Flammeovirga agarivorans: one gene and its partner. The protein of the gene in region 1 interacts with the protein of each later gene in a pairwise test. Links are inferred from orthologs where the notes say so. Each region holds a gene or a part of one and is shown in the gene's direction. Other genes may lie near its edges. The genes, in order: rho and nusG.

Region 1 (3,212 bases):
AATTTAAAAGTAAGAGACTGGGTATTTAAATCTGCTTCAGATGGAGGTTTACAAGGAGATATCACTTTAATGCGTATAGGGAATATCGATTGGTTTGCCTGTCCTTCTGATTTTTCAGGTGAAATTGCTTTAGATTATCAGTTTGATCGAGTTGCACATCAACAAAATAAAGAATTTATGGTTACTAGCTTTAATGGTAACTATGCAGGTTATATCACATGCGATGCTTATTACGATTCTTTAAATAGTTATGAAATTCGAGAGATGAATTGGGTAGGACCTGAATATGGGGCATATTTCGGTGAAATAATTAAAGAATTACTAGAAAATTAATCCTGGATTTGTATTGTGAAATTTAATACAATACCTTAGATTTGTAATATAGAGGTCGAACATACCATAATTCCTTCCGGTATCGACCATAATTAGGGAAATGATTAATCCCTACCTCACACCTTATTTTAATATAAGTTCTTCAAAAAAGTATTTCATTATACCGACAGTGTGAATAAAACTGTCATCATTTATTTATATGTATACAAGAAAGCTACTAGAGGCTAGACTGCTATCTGAATTAAAAGATATAGCAGAGGGTCTTGGCATGAAAAATTTCAGTAACCTCCGTAAGAAAGAGCTCATTGAAAGGATAGAGAAGCATGTGAATGCCACTAAAAAAGAGAGCGATTCCCCAAAAACGCCTTCTCCTGCTTCAGCTCCTGCAACCGAGGCTGCTCCTTCTAATTCTGTTACCCCTGCCTCTGACGAATCTAAGACTACGCCAGAATCTAGCCCGTCTAAAGACAAAAGATTAACTCGACGCAAACAACCTAATCAGCAATCCAGAGTTAAAAGAGAAAACGTTAAAAAAGCCGCTCCTGCTAATCAGCAACAACAAGGAAAAGGCGGAAATAAAAGAAAAAAGAAAGGAAATCCCCCTCAACAGCAACAATCTGTACAGGTAACACATGACGATATCATGTCGTTAGAAGAAATCGATTTAGGAATCGATGCTTTCGACGATTTACCAGATTTCGATATGTTCTTGGACGATAACAATGATGAAGGACTTCCTACTTTAGAACAAGAGAAAGAAACAGCTTCTCAACAAAAAGCTAGTGAGCCTCCAAAACCTGTTCAAAAAGTATCTGTAAAGGATTTTGACGGTGTAATTGGTAGCGAAGGTGTTCTAGAAATTATGTCAGATGGATATGGTTTCTTAAGATCTGCAGATTACAATTACTTGGCTGGTCCTGATGATATTTACGTTTCTCCTTCACAAATTAAATTATTTGGATTAAAAACTGGTGATACCGTACAAGGTAATATCAGACCTCCAAAAGAAGGTGAAAAATATTTTGCATTACTAAAAGTAGATACAGTAAACGGTAAGACTACAGATGAAATTCGTGACCGTATTCCATTTGAGTACCTTACTCCATTGTTCCCACAAGATCAATTACACTTATCTACGAAACCACAAATATATTCTACACGTGTCCTTGATCTTTTTGCCCCTATTGGTAAAGGTCAACGTGGTATGATCGTAGCACAACCTAAAACAGGTAAAACTGTTTTACTAAAAGAAGTAGCTAATGCTATTGCACAAAATCACCCTGAGTGTTATTTGATTATTCTTCTAATTGACGAACGTCCAGAAGAAGTAACAGATATGCAGCGTAGTGTAAATGCAGAAGTTATTGCTTCAACTTTCGATGAAACAGCGGACAAACACGTTAAAGTATCATCGTTAGTACTAGAGAAAGCCAAACGTATGGTGGAGTGTTCTCATGATGTTGTCATCTTATTGGACTCTATCACTCGTTTAGCAAGAGCATACAATACCGTTGCTCCTTCATCTGGTAAAATCCTTTCTGGTGGTGTTGATGCCAATGCTCTTCATAAACCAAAAAGATTCTTTGGTGCAGCTCGTAATGTTGAAAATGGTGGCTCTTTGACAATCATTTCAACAGCACTAATTGATACCGGTTCAAAAATGGATGAAGTAATCTTCGAAGAATTTAAAGGTACTGGTAACATGGAATTACAATTGGATAGAAAACTTGCAAACAAGCGTATCTACCCTGCTATTGATATTCCTATGTCAGGTACTCGTAGAGAAGACCTTCTTATGGATAAAGATACTTTACAAAGAGTATGGATTATGCGTAGAATGATGTCTGACATGAAGTCGACAGAAGCTATGGAATTCTTACAAAGTAATATGAGAGGAACACGTTCAAATGAAGATTTCTTAATCTCAATGAATAAATAGTTGAATCTCAAAAATTCTATTCAAAAAAGCCGAGGTGATTATATTAATTACCTCGGCTTTTTTTCTTAATTTAAAATAATATTAAAAGCATATACCTAAACAGTTCGTACATATCAGCAGATGAACATAATTGCTTCAAAGATTTACTATTACCTTCCTAAGAAGAGTATCTTTATCAAGCTTTTCCAAATACTTAGTAAAAACAACCCTGCATGGTTGATTTCCTTTTTTGTTACAGAAGGAACCTCCATTTCTATTGTTTTTTCTATTGCCTACTATTTCTTATTTAAAGAAAGAGCTGTAGATACGCTACCCTTTATTTTTATGTTCTCGGGAGCTGGAATTATGGCAGTGGCAAGGATATTTGCTTACTTAGAACGACGTTTAAGAGTAGAGCATCTCAATGCTGTTTATGCCGTTATTAAAATACTACTAAGTATAAATGTTTGGAGTTTAAGCTTAGGAGAACAAGATTATTGGAGTATTATATTACTCATTATGTCGCTCAAAGGAATTTTATTTTTAGAAGATTGTACCTATTGGACTGTCTCTGAAAATACCTTTGTGAATTCAGACGATAATAACTACTTCGAAAAAGCTAAATCCATAAAAATCTTCTCAAAGCTAGTCGGATTTATAGTTGTTCTTATCGCCTACAATTTAGTAGGAATTTCTACTATCGCTTTTGGTGGAATTATACTATCTATTATTAGTGGTTGGAGCTTATGGAGACTACTTACATCAACATATACCTCAGATCAGCTTAATGATTATCATAAAGAGATCACAAGACCTTCAAGAAAATTTACACCAGAAAGTTTTTGGTTCTTCGGTATATCCAACCCCTATATCTTCAAAATGGGATTATTGTCCCTTTGTATAGCTTGTGTATGGGGAATTGTTGAGTTCTTCTTTATGATAGATCTCCGTATTTCTGTTT
Region 2 (3,289 bases), 550 kb from region 1 along the record:
TGTGTTTTTAATGCTCCATCTTTTAAAGAAACTTTAGAATTGAAGGCGTCTTCTTCTTCTGTTTCATTTTTTATGGATAAAGTCACCTCTGCATGTTTCCCGAAATAACCATCTACATTTAATGTGTCACCTTCTACAGTTACATTAAAATAAGGTCTCTTATAAAAAGTATCTTTATCATATATCTTAATGTTCACACCAGAACTAAGGTTAGATACTTCTCCATAGACTGCTTTTCCATCTAAAGCAAACTGAAATTTATAATACCCTTGAGGAAGTCTATTCAGCTCATACTTTCTTTTTAGGGTACCTGTTTCTCTAAACACCTCCCAAAAGACCGTTTTATTAGAGCTCGAATTTGATAATTGGAAAAAAGAATCCTCACCTGATTTCGCTGAAGCATTTATTTCTAAGGTTCCATCATTGAAAGCTAAACTTTCAGAAAGTGATGTTTGAGCTGTTATTTTATGGCAGTACAACAGTATTATAGAAAAAAATAAAAAAATTCTCATTATATAATAAAATGATAAAATAGCACAGTAAATACGTCTATAAGCAGTGATATGGCCTATTATAATGATTGCAATATACATTTATATCGTCTAACTCACTGTATATTAATATGAATTAAGAAAAATTTTTAGATTCTTATTTGTTTTATTATTTCAAGTATCTACCTTTGCATCTCGGAAATTCAAGGTGATTATCTAAAACACTGAGAATAGACGATTTACGGGCATAGCTCAGCTGGTAGAGTTACGGTCTCCAAAACCGCAGGTCGTGGGTTCGAATCCTACTGCCCGTGCAAATTTAAATTGAACTTACTATATTTAGCCGTTCAATTGATTATAAACTTTTACACAATCCAAAGTTGTTACCGCAAAGGCAACTTTTTTTGTGTGCAAAATTCGAAAGAATTATGAATAAATTAATGCAATTCTTAAGAGAGTCATACACAGAGATGACAGACAACGTATCTTGGTTGTCGTTTAAAGAAGCTCAAGATAGCTCTATTTTAGTGCTAGTAGCTTCAGTTGTGTTTGCATTGGTAATCGGTCTTGTAGATTTAGGCTTCAACGAAGCACTAACATTTTTCTACAACGCTTACTAAGGAGCAGTCACAAAAGAATTTGTATTTAGTTAAGAAACCTCAACAGATTAAACTAAAAAGCGATGGGTGAGCTTAAATGGTATGTAGTTAGAGCTGTAAGTGGTCAAGAGAAGAAAGTGAAAGATTACTTACTTAAAGAGTTAGAAAATCAGAAGCTTGAAAAATTTATCACTGAAGTTATAGTACCTACAGAAAAAGTATATCAGGCAAGAAAGCAAAGAGACGGCAAGGTGAAAAAGATTGCTGTTGAAAAAAACTTACTTCCTGGATACGTTATCGTCCAAGCTGATTTAACTAACGGTGAGGTACAACACACGATTAATAGTGTTCCCGGTGTCATTGGATTTCTGAATGCGGATACTAAGGATCCCACAGTGCTTCCAAAACCAATGCGCGAGTCAGAGATTAATCAGATCCTAGGCAAAGTCGATGAGTCGGACGAAGGCGAAGTTAAACATGACACGTCTTACTCTGTCGGCGAAACAGTACGTGTTATGGATGGTCCATTCTCTGGATTCTCCGGAAGCGTAGAGGAAGTCTTCGAAGAGAAGAAAAAACTCAATGTCATGGTGAAGATCTTTGGTCGTAATGCGCCAGTGGAACTCGATTATAAACAAGTAGAAAAAGAAGAATAAGATGGCAAAAGAAATCGAAGGTTTCCTAAAGCTTCAAATTAAAGGTGGAGCAGCCAATCCGTCGCCGCCAGTAGGTCCTGCGTTAGGTTCGAAGGGATTGAACATTATGGATTTCTGTAAACAGTTCAACGCTCGTACTCAAGACAAAGGAGGGCAATTATTGCCTGTATTAATTACAATTTTCAAAGACAAGTCTTTTGATTTCGTAATTAAAACTCCTCCAGCGGCTAATTTGATCATGGATGCGGCAAAAATTAAAAAAGGTTCTTCTGAGCCTAACCGTAAGAAAGTAGCGTCAGTTACTTGGGATCAATTAAGAACGATTGCAGAGACAAAATTACCAGACTTAAACTGTTCTACAGTTGAATCAGGTATGAAAATGGTTGCGGGTACAGCTCGTAGCATGGGTATCACAGTAGAGGGAACAGCTCCTTGGGAGGCTTAATTTCTACAAGTAAATTAGTTTTTAATCATGGCAGTATCAAAGAAAATGAAAGAGGCTCTATCAAAATACGATAGAACTCAAGAATACACGCTAGAGAAAGCTACTGAACTTGTGAAAGAAATTTCTTTCGAGAAGTTCGATGCTTCAGTAGATGTTGACATCCGTTTAGGTGTAGATCCACGTAAAGCTGACCAAATGGTTCGTGGTGTGGTTTCATTACCTCACGGTGTTGGTAAAGAAGTAAGAGTTCTTGCTCTAGTTACTCCAGACAAAGAAGAAGAAGCAAAAGCAGCAGGTGCTGACTACGCAGGTTTAGACGAATTCATCAAGAAAATCGAAGGTGGATGGACTGATATCGACGTAATCATCACTATGCCAACAGTAATGGCTAAAGTAGGTCGTTTAGGTAGAGTTTTAGGTCCTCGTGGTCTAATGCCAAACCCTAAAGCGGGTACTGTAACATTAGAAGTTGGTAAAGCTGTAAAAGAAGTGAAAGCTGGTAAAATCGACTTTAAAGTTGACAAAACTGGTATCATTCATACTTCAGTAGGTAAAGCATCATTCTCTGCTGAGCAGTTGAAAGACAATGCAGCTGAGTTGATCTCAACTTTATCTAAATTGAAGCCTTCTTCAGCTAAAGGTACATATTTTAAGAGCGTAACGATCTCTACAACTATGGGTCCTGGTATCAAAGTTGACAAGAGTTCAATCGATAGCTAATTATGACAAAAGATCAGAAAGTACAACTCGTTGAAGAGTTAAGCCAACAATTGGCAGCTTGTGATTACTTCTACATTGTAAACAGTGCTACTATGACTGTTGATGAAGTAAACGGCTTCCGTAAGGCTTGCTTTGCAAAGGGTATTAAATATCAAGTAGTCAAGAACACGCTAATTGCGAAAGCTCTTGACAAATTAGATACTGATGTTGATTATTCTGAATTGAAAGGTTCAGCTTTAAAAGGCATGTCAGGTATCTTGTTTTCACCAGAGTCGGGTGCAGCTCCAGCGAAAGTTTTAAAAGACTTCCAAGCGGGTATGCCTAAAGACCGTAAAATTCCTGCATTGAAGGCAGCTTCAATTGACGGTGGATTATACG

Evidence for each region.
Region 2: the proteins of rho (region 1) and nusG interact in binary tests that used the Escherichia coli proteins (3 or more experiments, as listed by UniProt). The link is inferred for Flammeovirga agarivorans from one-to-one orthologs.

Annotation. Positions count from the first base shown.
Region 1 is NZ_JABAIL010000005.1:104,103-107,314, reverse strand. What follows is about bases 25-2,902. They hold rho (transcription termination factor Rho), read left to right. Parts: upstream 25-532; coding sequence 533-2,272; downstream 2,273-2,902. Other genes in these bases: HGP29_RS16505 (cyclic nucleotide-binding domain-containing protein), read left to right, coding at 2,393-2,902; HGP29_RS16515 (neutral/alkaline non-lysosomal ceramidase N-terminal domain-containing protein), read left to right, coding at 25-333. In the rest of the region: more of HGP29_RS16515, read left to right, coding at 1-24; more of HGP29_RS16505, read left to right, coding at 2,903-3,212. UniProt on the Escherichia coli protein: Facilitates transcription termination by a mechanism that involves Rho binding to the nascent RNA, activation of Rho's RNA-dependent ATPase activity, and release of the mRNA from the DNA template.
Region 2 is NZ_JABAIL010000005.1:654,341-657,629, reverse strand. What follows is about bases 5-2,959. They hold nusG (transcription termination/antitermination protein NusG), read left to right. Parts: upstream 5-1,173; coding sequence 1,174-1,746; downstream 1,747-2,959. Other genes in these bases: rplJ (50S ribosomal protein L10), read left to right, coding at 2,914-2,959; rplA (50S ribosomal protein L1), read left to right, coding at 2,219-2,911; rplK (50S ribosomal protein L11), read left to right, coding at 1,748-2,191; secE (preprotein translocase subunit SecE), read left to right, coding at 920-1,111; HGP29_RS18880 (hypothetical protein), read right to left, coding at 5-512. Outside these bases: more of HGP29_RS18880, read right to left, coding at 1-4; more of rplJ, read left to right, coding at 2,960-3,289. UniProt on the Escherichia coli protein: Part of the processive rRNA transcription and antitermination complex (rrnTAC). The complex forms an RNA-chaperone ring around the RNA exit tunnel of RNA polymerase (RNAP).